3 regions of the Lysinibacillus sp. fkY74-1 genome follow, and region 1 is predicted to be linked to each of the others. Evidence: predicted binding sites of a transcription regulator. Region 1 holds the regulator's gene; each other region holds the start of a gene.
The links. Region 1 encodes LexA, which represses DNA repair genes until DNA is damaged. Its sites were predicted from a motif close to CGAACATATGTTCG; they were not measured.
Positions count from the first base shown of each region.

Region 2: ACE1MS_RS13115 (YolD-like family protein) is a predicted target of LexA. The motif match lies at 3,474-3,487, and genes of this name have one in related genera.
Region 3: parE (DNA topoisomerase IV subunit B) is a predicted target of LexA. The motif match lies at 1,673-1,686, and genes of this name have one in related genera.

Region 1 covers NZ_CP170173.1:1,187,770-1,192,492, reverse strand. The annotation lists gene tkt (transketolase) at 1-75, opposite strand, end outside; gene ACE1MS_RS05530 (DUF896 domain-containing protein) at 201-434, opposite strand; gene ACE1MS_RS05525 (GNAT family N-acetyltransferase) at 625-1,152, shown strand; gene def (peptide deformylase) at 1,296-1,874, shown strand; gene ACE1MS_RS05515 (YneB family resolvase-like protein) at 1,893-2,558, opposite strand; gene yneA (cell division suppressor protein YneA) at 2,555-2,869, opposite strand; gene lexA (transcriptional repressor LexA) at 3,036-3,653, shown strand; gene ACE1MS_RS05500 (gamma-glutamyl-gamma-aminobutyrate hydrolase family protein) at 3,757-4,479, opposite strand; gene ACE1MS_RS05495 (prepilin peptidase) at 4,514-4,723, opposite strand, start outside.
Region 2 covers NZ_CP170173.1:2,661,049-2,665,771, forward strand. The annotation lists gene ACE1MS_RS13095 (hypothetical protein) at 616-840, shown strand; partial or broken gene ACE1MS_RS13100 (transposase) at 961-1,294, opposite strand; gene ACE1MS_RS13105 (YjcZ family sporulation protein) at 1,607-1,744, shown strand; gene ACE1MS_RS13110 (GNAT family N-acetyltransferase) at 2,424-2,900, shown strand; gene ACE1MS_RS13115 (YolD-like family protein) at 3,007-3,348, opposite strand; gene ACE1MS_RS13120 (cupin domain-containing protein) at 3,598-4,296, shown strand; gene ACE1MS_RS13125 (DUF3231 family protein) at 4,404-4,723, shown strand, end outside.
Region 3 covers NZ_CP170173.1:2,474,371-2,479,093, forward strand. The annotation lists gene parE (DNA topoisomerase IV subunit B) at 1-1,652, opposite strand, end outside; gene plsY (glycerol-3-phosphate 1-O-acyltransferase PlsY) at 2,190-2,792, shown strand; gene ACE1MS_RS12020 (HesB/YadR/YfhF family protein) at 2,812-3,102, shown strand; gene ACE1MS_RS12025 (spore germination protein) at 3,250-4,723, shown strand, end outside.

The sequences.
Region 1 (4,723 bases):
ATTTGCTTTTTCAATAGCATCGATTGACAAAGTTCGGATAGCATTAATTGCTAATAAATCCGCATGTTGAGTCATTATATTGTGACATCCTTTCTCGTCCTATAATTGTTCTTCTACAGTTTAGTCAACATTGCTTTAGAAAACAATGCTTTTGTTATACTATTTGTATTTTCATACATGCTTTATTAAATTGTGTCACATTAATTTAGAAATTTATTTTTTTTCGCTTGTCTTACCTTCTCTGGCGTGACATCATTTCCTTCTGCATCAACCACTTTTACGTTTTCAATCGTATCACGCATCGTTGCTCTAAATGTATCCAAGTATTCTTTACGAAGCGCTGTTCGCTCCTTTGCCTCTTCATCCGTTAGTTGACCATTTTTTGCTTTAGCAGAAAGTTCATTTATACGGTTAATTTTTTCTTTTGATAACATAGTTACACACCTTTCAGTACCTATCTTATTGACTTCGGTATGCAAAGTATAGCACGGTTTCCCATTAAATGCAGTTATACCAACCCTTATTCAATCTGTTGAAATAAAAAAATACATGACTTCCAGATGTTTGAAGTGTATAAGTATTATATGGAAGGAAAAATTTAACTATATATTGGAGGATATACATGTGAACGTGACAACTAAGCGATTACTCATTCGAACATTTCAAGAACAGGACTGGGAAGCTGTTTATAGCTATACTTCAGATGAAAAAGTGATGCATTATATGCCTGAAGGTGTTTTCACTGAAGATCAGGCAAAGAAATTTATTAAAGAAAATAGCAGCGACAAAGCAAAACATTTTGCTATTGTTTCAAATAATTGCAAGCAAGTGATTGGTCATATTGTTTTCCATCCTTATTTCGGTGATCATACATATGAAATCGGTTGGGTACTAAATCCAGTTTACCAAAATCAAGGCTTTGCTTCTGAAGCTGCACATGCTGTATTAGACTATGGATTTAATGAAAAGAAACTTCATAGAATTATTGCAACGTGTCAGCCCGAAAATATCGCTTCCTATAAAGTTATGGAAAAAATCGGAATGAGGCGTGAAGGTTTTTTTAAAAAGTGTATACCATATGGGGATGAATGGTGGGACGAATACTATTACGCAGTCTTACGTGAAGAGTGGGACAATTTGTTAGGAGGTTAGAAGAACATTAAACACTAAACTACTAAGCTCGTGGAAATGGAAGAAGTTCCTGTAAATGGTATTAGGCACTTGGTCAATAATGGATGATCCGACCATACAAATTAGCTTGAAAAAACTTCTGAATACGGAGGAGGTATTTTTCGATGGCAAAATTTCATCCTGATTACATGATTACTATGAAAGATTTTGTAAAAGAACACTCGGTCCTATTACGAAAACAAACACAAGATGTTGCCATACCAGTTCCCTTAGAGGACCGACATATATTATTTTCTATGCTTCAATATTTAAAAAACAGCCAAGATCCGATTTTAACAAAAAAGTATAAGCTACGTCCTGGTAGTGGCCTCTCTGCAAATCAAATTGGCGTAGATAAAAGAATGTCTGCTGTCCTTTTTGAAGATCATGACCAAAAACCCGAAATGATGTTCATTAACCCAAAAGTAATGAGCCATTCTTTAAATATGATCTATTTGCCTGAGGGAGAAGGGTGTCTGTCTGTTAATCGACCAGTTCACGGTTTTGTACCAAGATATGAACGAATTAAAGTAAAAGCCTATACTATTGATGGACAGGAATTTATTTTGTCTTTAAAAGGCTATGAATCTATCGTTGTACAACATGAAATCGATCATTTAAATGGTATTATGTTTTATGATCGAATTAATAAAGATAACCCTTTTCAACTACCCCAAAATGTTATTATCGAAAGCTTGTATTAAAAAAATTAGCAGGCTATATTATTTGCCTGCTAATTTTTCTTGATGCTCTTGGAATCGGCGATGTACGGTTGCCTTACTTACCTCAAAGCCTAATCCTCTAAGAGTAATGGAAATTTCCTCAAAGGTAAAACCACGATTACGTAGCTTCACGATTTCATCAACAGGGAGTTCCTTCCGTTCCTGACCATGCGGATTCCCACGATTGGATAGGTTATTTTCAGGGCGATAGCCATTTTCCACAGCACGTCGCATACCTCTGCGGATTTTCGCATTATGGATTCTACGTTGATACTCTTCTACAATTGCTAAAATCTCTAGTAGCATCGTATCCATTTCGTTTAATTGAACTGGTCCTGCATCACGCATCGAATAAACATCTGTTGCTGATTTTTGTAATAAATGCAATACTGCCATCCTGGCATTTCCACGGCCTAAACGAGTTTCATCTTGTACAAAAAGAGCTTTTACTTCCTTCTCTTTTATAAAATCAAGCATTTCAAGTAAGCCTTCGCGTTCAACATCATAACCGCTATGCTTATCTTTAAAAACACCCTTTACTTCATAGCCTTGCTCTTTAGCACAGAGCACTAATTCTTCTTGTTGGCGCTCTAACGAGGAGCTTTGCGTTTCTTTTTCAGTACTTACCCGGCAATAGACAACAGCCGTCATTTGATTATTTTTCATTGTTCGTTTCTCGCAATTTCAATGGTTTTGATGGGACTGGCTTGATCACTCAAAACTGGAATGACTAGAGATTTACCCGCCACGATTTTAATATCTGCTAACTCATTTTCTGATTTGACAAGTTTAATCCAATCTTCTTTACTCATTTTACCACGGTATTGTTCGGCTAACGACCACAAGCTATCCCCATGTTCAATTTGAATTTCAGCGTAATTAACATCCCCCGGATCAGTGATGTAAAGGTAACTTGCGAAGAGTAAACAAGCACCTAATAATATAGTGATATGTGTATTTTTCTTTAACCATTTCATCATTATAACCTCTTTTCTAGAATGTTTGTTCGGAATATATGTTCCCATAATAAAGCGAACAAACGTTTTTGTCAAACACTTTTCGAACCTATGTTTGCATACGTGTTCGCATTCTGTTATACTATCAAATAAGAAGAATGATATTAGAAAAAAGAGGTGAGCAATCATGAAAAAAGTATCGAAAAGACAAGAGGACATTTTAGCGTTCATTAAAGACGAGGTACGAGCTAAAGGGTATCCGCCATCAGTCCGTGAAATCGGGGAAGCTGTTGGACTTGCTTCAAGTTCAACTGTTCATGGTCATTTGGCTCGATTAGAACAAAAGGGTTTTATTCGTCGAGATCCAACAAAACCACGTGCTATTGAAATTCTTGAACCTGAAGAATCCATCCAAAAGCAACACGTCATCCATGTACCACTTGTAGGGAAGGTTACAGCAGGTTCTCCTATTACAGCTATCGAAAATATTGAAGAGTATTTCCCACTGCCTGATACATATGGCACGAGTGAGGATCAGTTATTCATGCTAGAAATTATGGGTGAATCGATGATTGAAGCAGGAATTTTAGATGGTGATTTAGTGATTGTGAAGCAAAAATCAACGGCTAATAATGGAGACATTGTTGTAGCCATGACAGCTGAAGATGAAGCTACTGTAAAACGATTCTTTAAGGAAAAAAACCATTTCCGTTTACAGCCTGAAAATTCATCAATGGAACCGATTATCGTCGATCAAGTATCCATTTTGGGACAAGTTGTTGGTCTGTATCGCCGTGTACATTAATTAAATGAGGGTTTGAGGATTGTGTTCCTTCACTGAGCATAAATCCTCTTTTTTACGCAAAAAAAGAATCCATAAACTATTGGATTCTTTTGACAACGGCCTTTTAAGCCTCTTTTTTAAATTTTATGCTCGCTTCAATAAACGCTGCAAATAGCTTTTGTGCATGCGGATCTCCTGCTATAGCTAATTCCTCTGGGTGCCACTGGACAGCCAAGCAGAATGGTAATTCCTCATGTACCACCGCTTCAATAATGCCATCACTTGATTTCGCTGCAACTTTTAAATTCTCCGCTAGTACATTCACTGATTGATGATGAAAAGAATTGACGGCAATTTTCTCTTGTTCCAGAATAGTGGCTAATAAATTCTCCGCAATAATTTGTACATAATGCGTTGCTACTGATCTACCGGCCTGTTGCATATGTTTAATAAGCTTTGTACTATAATGGTCACTATCAATGTCCTGATATAACGTCCCGCCTAATGCAACATTTAATATTTGGATACCCCGACAAATACCGAAAATAGGCATTTTTCGTAAAAATGCAGCCTCAATTAATGCTAATTCTACGGCATCTCTAGCTGGATGAATTTTACCTAACTTTGGTGAAGGGTCCACTCCAAATAAAAAAGGATGTACATCATAGCCTCCCGATAGCAATAAGCCATCCGTAAGGGCTAAAATTTGTGCAGCATCTTCCTCAACCCCTAACGGAATAATGAGGGGGATACCGCCCGCCTCAATAATACTTTTGCTGTAAGCAGCATTTAAATGAGCTGATAAATCATCTTCTACAAAAGCTGTAATTCCAATAATCGGCTTCACTTGATTCCCCTCCACAAAATTGAAGATTAAATACTTACCAAAAACCTAAGTACCACTTGATGAACGAATCTCCATAGAAATAAACAATATTAGCGGCTAATGCAATTGATGGGCCAAAGGGAATAGGTGTTTTTCTTCCCTGTTTACGCTTTAATAAGACAACTATTCCGACTATCATACCAATGATAGCAGCTAAAAATAAAGTCAACAGCGTATGAATAGTACCGAGAACAAGACCAATTAA
Region 2 (4,723 bases), 1.5 Mb from region 1:
AGGCAACAATTAATCGTATGCTGAGTTTTTTTAATTTCTCTCTTCAAAGGTTTAAAAAAATATTTTAACAACTTTTCCTCTTTTTTCATTTACTTTTCAATTTATTGACAGTGGTTATGTTCATAACTACGACAACATACATTAATTGCGGGATAGCAACTTTAACATCGCCCCCAAGATGTTTTTGTACAACGCTATCCCACCTTTACAGCGTGTATTTGCTTTTTTAACCCGTTCTCCTCGTTGTTATCCCTTCCGTAGTAAAGAATAGCTCAACATATCTCTACATTCGCCAGTCACACTTGGACATACATATTGTCTTAAATAGCTCTCTTCTTTAAAATTGAATTTGGTTAGTAACTGCTATGTTTTCTTCAGCAACAATGGCTTGTATCCTCACCACCCCTAACGATAGCCATTGCTATGCAAACATCATATATTCCCTCACTACTATCACCTCTCCGTTAACCAATAAATCAATTATTCCCATATCTTATACACTAATTGATACAGGCGTAATTGATAGTCCGCTCTTAAAGTCATCCCTACCTAGGCATTACCCTATGCACCATCGACCATTACATTCATATAATTGTACTGAAGGGAGTGGCAATAGTGCCTTGGCAACATAAAATTTACTATTTAATTGGGCAACCGGTCGGTGTTTCGTTGACGAATGGGCAAGGGACATCTGGTGTTCTTTGTGGCGTTTCAGGTGGGAAGCTTCTTGTTCTTGAATATTTGTATCAAAGCCAATTTGCTTTAAAGCAATATGATTTTCATATGATTCAAGATGTTAATGGTTTTCCGCCTTGTCAAATGCGGCAGCCGTTATATTAAAAGTATGTTTCAGACTGTCGACAAAAGGAATTGAGAAGTTCACACTCGATTCCTTTTGTCATTTTTTTCTTTTTCATTATGTTTAAAAATGGTAATTTGATATCCAATAAAACAGACTCTTCAAGTATAAGAACTCTTTGAAGCCGCCTGCCACGTCCAAGTAGCTAGTTTCTTTAAATTCATGGCAGCAAGTAGTAGGTATCGCCTGCATGGATAATTTTTTCAGACCTCTAGGTTGTCCATCACATTCCATGCTTTTCCTTTGAATCGGCAAAGACATGCTCAATCGTTTCTTTACGCTTGCATAAATTTGTTTGATGTCATAGGAATGGCATAAATGTTCAGCTTCCTCCACATACAGTTCCCCAATATGGCGTTGAATGAGCTTTTTGTGATTCTTACTTTCTGTACATTGGGAAAGGCTTGGACACTTCGCACCATTCAAAGGTTTCGATGTTTCTCAAAAATTTACCTATGTAGATGGGGTACTTTATGTAGAAGTTGATGGGAACGAAGGGCGGTGACTCCAGCGGGAAAGCGGGAAAGACGAAATCTTGGACTGAGCGAAGCGAGGGAAGCAGCTCGACCCCGCCCGTAGTGGAAATCAACGGCTTTACTTTATTTCATTGAGTTTGTCTACAGTCTGAAACATTCGTGTAGGATGTTTGTTTGATGGCACCATTTTAATACTAGTTACTTGGATGATGATCGCTCCTCCATTTGAATCTTATACATACAATAGATAGGGAGAGAGGGGGTGTCCTTTGTGGGATACTGTGGAAATATAGGTAATTTTAATAACTATTGTGGCGGAAATGACGGCAATGGTAACAGTTCAACTTTCGTGCTAATCGTTGTACTATTTATTCTACTTATTATTGTTGGCGCAAGTTTCATTTGCTAATGGTCATCTTAAGGCTTTAGCTTCCGGTCATTTCTAATGATGAAGAAGCTCAAAGCCTTTTTTATTTCCCTCCCTCTCATGATATACCTAATGAGATAAGCAAATTATATTTCTTATGCCATTGAAGATAGATAACTATCTCCAATTGATAACTTAACATAATAATAGTATTGTAAAGTTCTTTCTACTTTACATGACACTCCTTTATTGGTTCTAGGGGTCACTTACATCCAAGTGGCCTCTTTTTGCATCCTTTACTCTATTATAGATTTTATAGAAATATCGTTTTAGTAGAGAGGAGGAAACAAATGGGAATTAATTTAAATTTCTGGTCCTTTATTTTATCTTTAGGTTGCATCTTATTATTTTTTCTGTCCGGTTCCTTAAAAGACTTTTTTGTTACCTATGTCCATCTTCACCCATTGACACTGACATTGTTATTGTCAATCGTATGTTTCTACCTGAGTGTTGTAGGAATGAAAGATGTCAGAAATTTAGCGACCTTGCTGAGAGGTATAGTGACAATGGCTTTAACACTGATTCTAATTGTGAGTGTTTCTTTTATTTTATTTTTTGGTAATTTATAGTGTAAAAGAACTCTGGCTCGCATGATGATTAAACAAGCTCCCTTGACGAACGTTTGTTCTATATATACAATAATAAAAAAGGAGGCTTGTTTATGCAAGACACAATTAACATTGAATTAGTACATTTTTCAGAAGACTATGTAGAGCAGTTAAATGAGTTTGAATTGCCTGCAGAACAGCACCGATTTACTGCCTTACCAAAAGAGATTACAATCGAAAAAGTTGGACAGTACCCTATTGTGATTTTAAGTAATACAATACCTGTTGGTTTTTTCGTACTTCATGCCACTGAAAGAGTACAGGAATATTCTAGTAATCCTCAGGCGATGTTACTTACTGCTTTATCTATGGACCATAAACAGCAAGGAAAGGGTTATGCAAAAAAAGCAATGCTGTTACTGGCTGACTTTGTCAAACATGAATTTAAAGAATTTAACGAAGTAGTGTTAGTGGTAAATCACAAGAACATCGCTGCGCAGAATTTGTATACCAACGTAGGTTTTGAAGATAATGGTGAAAGACGAATGGGACCAATTGGTGAGCAAATAGTGATGCAATTGCACCTATAAGGAGACAGTCACTCATTTGCGATGTTCAAATGAGTGACTTTGTCATCCGCTGGAATCGTACCATTCATACGATGATCTGCACGAATATCATTTACTTGATTTTGCATTAAATACCGTTATTGCCATCCACTTCTATATATGCAGCATAAATATGTTTCAATGCGATATGCTTCGTTGTTGTAATTGTTTCTAGCAGAAGCTCCAACTCGTTCATCCCTTTAATTATGCCACCATATTGTACAAAATTAGCCTCTTCCCAAATAGTTAACATAATATAGTTACGTTGCGATAATGCATGCGTGATGGTTTGCTGTAATTCCTCCAGTTCCCATTCTGCACGTTCCCTTGGCGGTTCTGTCAGTACCTCTTGTTTCCACTTTTTCAAAAGCATTAAATGCTCTGGAAGCATCATCGATGTCCATTTCATGGCTCCTCGATCTTTGATCAAATTGTCTCATCCTTTCTACTATGTTTCGGGGGACGTTTGCGAGAAAACTTCAACATTGAAAGTCATGGCTACTATGCTAAAATTTCCATTCCCCACAAAACAAAACATACGTTCCTTTTAGTATACGCACATACGTTCTTTAATAGCAGTGGTAATTTCATACAATTTCTCTAGCATGTGCTTGCGAGGAGTTCTAGACAAACGCTAGGCATTTGTATAAGTCTATAAACATTTCAATCATAATCTGTGATGATGATGAATATCACAATTTTAGTGAGAAAGGATGTAAGTATTAACACAAATGTCGATTATACATCGCCTTCTGCAGAGTTCACCTTTGATGTCAACAAAAGTACGCTTTTTAAAAAAGATGCACGAAATTACATTAATATTCTTGGTGTTGAGCAATTAAATACGTTAGAAAATACCTCTTTACTGGATATTTTTTTAAGCAAAGATAATGTTATTGAGCCACACTATCACCAAAATGCAGCTGAGCTTGTCTATTGTATTTCTGGTGCAGCAACGGTTTCCCTATTAAATCCCTTTACAAAAAAACTTCAAAACTACCCGATTAAGCCTGGGCAAGTAGCCAATATCCCACAGGGCTGGTGGCATTATGAGATTGCCACAGAAGATAACACCCATTTACTAGCTATTTTTGATGCTCCAACACCAGAGGTTATTTTAGGCTCCGATATATTGAAATTTACACCAGCGAATATAATGGCGCACACCTATTGTTTAGATGAGGAACAATGGAAGAAAACTATTGCACCGATTGTTCCATCTACTTACATTGGACCACCAAAAAGCTGTAATCGTGTAGAATCAGCAACTGATAATTCTTCGTGCAAGCAAAAGAAGCCGAAACCATGCCAATACCCTTATCCATATCCATACCATTACCCTTCCCCACATATGTATCCGTATGGCACGTATTATTAAAATGCCCCTTGTATTAAACTTTTATTGTAAAAGATGAATAGAATGTCATAAACTGTTCCATCCTAATCTTAGATAAATACTAGGAGTTAGGAAGTGTCACAATAACGATGATAAATGACAATCTAGCATCATTACAGTTTAAGGAAATGTTTAGACTTTGGTCGCAGCTCGGTGTCAATCAAAGCTATATTGCCTCAAGCCATGGATTTTTTAATCATACCCGGGATAAAAAATTAAAGATTATGATTTTGGAATTTATTCAATGTTTAAAAGAGGAAAATAAACAGCTGACATTGTTATTAAAGGAAAATGGCGTGCTTGCCCCCACTCCAACTTTGGCATTCAGTAAAATGAAAATAACGGATATCCGTGGAAAATCCATCATTCATGATAGCGAAATTAGTGCCATTATATCTATGAATATTGC
Region 3 (4,723 bases), 1.3 Mb from region 1:
TCTTTTTTGCCAGTTCCTTTCGAAACCTTATAAAGTGGTGGTAACGCAATAAAGACTTTTCCAGCCTCGATGAGTGGACGCATATAACGATAGAAAAACGTTAGTAGCAATACTTGAATATGCGCACCATCCGTATCAGCATCGGTCATAATGACTACCTTATTGTAGGCTGAATCCTCCACAGCAAAATCTGTACCTACACCTGCACCGATCGCATGAATAATCGTTGAAATTTCTTCGTTTTTCATAATATCTTGTAGCTTGGCTTTTTCTGTGTTAATAACTTTCCCACGCAGTGGTAATATCGCCTGGAATGTTCGATCACGACCTTGTTTTGCAGAACCACCCGCTGAATCACCCTCGACTAAATATAATTCATTTTTCGCCGCATTACGTGACTGTGCAGGCGTTAATTTCCCAGACAGAATCGTACTACCCTTTTTGTTTTTCTTACCATTTCGTGCATCCTCACGGGCTTTACGAGCCGCCTCACGCACTTGCTGCGCACGAATCGCTTTACGCACAAGAGACGCTGACAATTCAGCATTTTCCTCTAGCACATATAAAATTTGCTCAGACACCACACTATCTACCGCTGAACGAGCCTCACTCGTACCAAGCTTGCCCTTTGTTTGTCCTTCAAATTGTAATAAGTGCTCTGGAATACGAACAGATACGATAGCCGCTAAGCCCTCTCGAATATCCGTTCCTTCTAAGTTTTTGTCCTTGTCCTTTAATAAGCCAATTTTTCTTGCGTATTCATTAAAGACACGCGTCAAGGCTGCTTTTGCACCTGTTTCATGTGTACCGCCATCTCGTGTACGTACATTATTGACAAACGATAAAATCGTTTCAGAATAACCATCATTATATTGGAAGGCAAACTCTACTTCAATATCGTCTTGAATACCCTCAACATATTTCACAGGATGAAGAACATCCTTCTCTTCATTCAAATACGCAACGAAAGCTTCAATGCCGTTCTCATAAAAGAACACATCATTTTTGCCTTCCTCGCGCTCATCGATTAATTCAATTTTTAAGCCCTTTAATAAAAAAGCCGACTCACGTAAACGTTCTGCTAAAGTATCATAATTAAATTTTGTGACAGAGAAGATTGTTTCATCAGGTAGGAAATGAACAAGCGTTCCTGTTTGTTTTGTTTGACCAATTTCTTCAAGTGTTGTCACTGGATGTCCACCATGCTCGAAGCGCTGGCGATATTTTTTCCCATCACGATGGATGGTTACTTCTAAAAAAGTTGATAGCGCATTCACAACAGAAGAACCTACACCGTGCAAACCGCCACTTGTTTTATAACCACCTTGTCCAAACTTACCACCTGCGTGTAGGACGGTAAAAATAATTTCAGGAGTAGGTTTACCCATCTTATGCATACCAGTTGGCATTCCACGGCCGAAATCGCGTACGCTAATACTCTGGTCTTTGTGAATCTTGACAATAATATGAGATCCAAAGCCAGCCAATGCTTCATCCACCGCATTATCTACGATTTCATACACAAGGTGATGAAGTCCACGGCCATCTGTCGAACCGATATACATGCCTGGTCGTTTGCGCACCGCTTCTAATCCTTCTAATACTTGTATAGCGTCATCATTATAGACGCTAGGTGACTGTTTATTCGTCAACAAAATTCCCCTCCAAAAAACAAACACATGTTCTATTTATGTTCTCATCCTAATAATAATAGCATTTCCTGTCAATAGTTAGCGACAGGTCCAATTAAATTTTTAAAAATTGCTCACAGTTTTAATAAACATTTCAATAGTAAACATCTTCAACAGTTGCTTAAAATTGGAATTTAAGCAAGACAGACAACCACTAGTATCCGTAAACACCTGACGCATCGTAGCTTATTTAGTTGCAAAATAGTGTTTCTGCGTCATTCCATGTAAATGAATAAAGTTAGACTTCTATTCTACCAAAGGAATGAACGATTGACAAAATTGCCATTTTGCCTAAATTTTAAGAAAGACTTTTTTCGTGCCTTCATCAATCATGTCTAAAAGCCTATCTCCAATTTACATTTAGTTTCTTTTGTATTGAATTCAAGACTCCTTAGGAATTCTCCTTCATAACATTGTAGATTAGCAAGAAAAAGTGTAAAATACTTGTTACAAACTATTAGTACCAAGTGATGGACTATGAATGAAAGGAGTCCAACTATGATCAATGGACTTATTATTTTATGTGCTTATCTAATCGGCTCTATACCTTCAGGGCTATGGATAGGTAAAATTTTTTATACTACCGATATCCGAGAACACGGAAGCGGTAATCTAGGAGCAACGAATACATTTCGAACATTAGGAAAAAAGGCCGGTATTGTTGTGACTGTGATGGATGTTCTAAAAGGGACTGCCGCTGTCTTACTAGCTGCACTTCCCATATTCTCAGACAGTTCTATTCATCCCTTAATCCTAGGTCTTGTTGCAGTGATTGGTCATATGTTTCCGATTTTCGCCAATTTCCGTGGTGGAAAAGCCGTTGCCACATCTGCAGGTGTTTTATTAGGCTACTCATGGCCATTGTTTGTCTTGCTCCTAATTGCTTTTCTTGTGACATTGAAACTCACAAAAATCGTCAGCCTAACATCTATGATAGCCGCTTTAGTAGCACTTATCTATTCAATCGTTTATTATTTTGTTACAGGTGACTTTGCATTAAGCATCTTGGTAGCCTTTTTATTTACCTTTATTATTTATCGTCACCGTGCCAATATTGCACGTATTAAAAATGGCACTGAGCCAAAGGTAAAATGGCTGTAGGAAGAGAGGAGCATTCACTATGAAAATTGCACTGACAAATGAAGCCCTACAATGGTTCAAGCAAGAGATGGAAGTAGAACCAGGCGATACTATTCGCTTTTATGCACGCTATGGTGGCTCAAGTCCTTTTCACGAAGGCTTTTCACTAGGTATGACGCGAGAAGAGCCCATTGCTATTGGAGCTGAAGCAGTCATTGATGGCGTAACCTATTACATCGATGAAAAAGATTTATGGTTCTTTAACGATCATAACTTACATGTGGACGTGGATGCTAGTTTAGATGAATTACAATACGAGTATCGTACATAAAACAGTATTTTCCTTTCAGTCTTTGAAAGGAAATACTGTTTTTTTATTTGAAAAATAGTAGCTAGAATTTCATTCCTTTTTTCGTTTATCTCCGCATAAAGTTGTCCATTCTATAAATAATGAACATTCATTTGAGGAGGAAAGCGCATGTCCATATCAAACAAGATCGATCCCTCCCCATCCCTTACAACGGACGATTTATTAAATACTTCCCTTGCCAAAAATATAAAGGTCATTCAAAACACTCTTGGTCATAGCAATGACATCATTATACGAGAAATTACAATTGGTGAAGCTGAACCCCATCGGCTCGCTATTATTTCCATTGATGGCTTATCCGATAAAACCATGATTTCGGATTCTGTCATTGATAAATTAATGGCGAATATTGAGGAAGAACAAGAAATAGAAATTACTACCATAAATCAATATGTGCGAAGTTCCTATTTAACTGTTGGTGACGTGATGAATATCGAGTATTTTACCACACTTTATCATGCCATACTGAATGGTGAGACCGTTATTCTATTAGATGGCTTTGCGGAAGGCATTGTAACAAGTACGAAAAGTGCAAAAGACAGAGCTGTGACAGAGCCATCAACCGAATCCGTCATTAGGGGACCTCGAGAGTCCTTTACTGAAACTTTGCGTACGAATACCGCACTCATTCGACGCAAAATAAAAAGTCCAAATCTTTGGATTAAGTCCCGAGTCATTGGTGAAGTGACACAAACAGACGTCGCTGTGATGTATATAAATGGTATCGCCAGTGACAAAATTGTAGCAGAGGTGTTAGCGCGGTTAGACCGCATTAATATCGATGGCATTTTAGAAAGTGGCTATATTGAGGATTTTATTCAGGATTCTAAAAACACCATGTTTCCAACCGTTTACAACTCCGAACGTCCTGATGTGATAGCTGGTGAATTATTAGATGGTAAAGTGGCGATTCTAGTAGATGGTACCCCCTTTGTCTTAGTGGTGCCTGCATTATTTACTTCCTTTTTGCAATCAGCAGAAGACTATTATCAGCATTGGATGATTAGTTCCCTCATTCGTATCTTACGTTTCTTTGGTATTAGTTTGGCATTGGTAGCACCATCTCTCTATGTTGCGATTACGACGTTTCATCAGGAAATGCTACCGACGGCCATGCTCATTAGTATTGCCTCACAACGAGAAGGCGTGCCCTTCCCTGCCGTAGTGGAGGCACTTATTATGGAGCTTGCCTTTGAGATACTACGAGAGGCAGGGCTTCGAATGCCGCGAACAATCGGTCCAGCGGTGTCCATCGTGGGTACATTGGTTATCGGACAGGCGGCGGTAGATGCCGGTGTGGTCTCAGCAGTTATGGTTATTATTGTAGCATTGACGGCCATTTGTAGCTTTTTATTTCCTGCTTATGGGTTGTCCAATACGATTCGTGTGCTTCGCTTTCCATTAATGATTTTAGCTGCTATGTTTGGTCTTTTTGGAGTTATGTTTGGCATTATAGTCATTATTCTTCATTTATGCAGCATTCGTTCATTTGGTGTACCATATTTAAGCCCATTTGCTCCATTCATTATACAGGATCAAAAAGATGCTTTTTTATTGCTCCCACGTAGACGTTTATTAACAC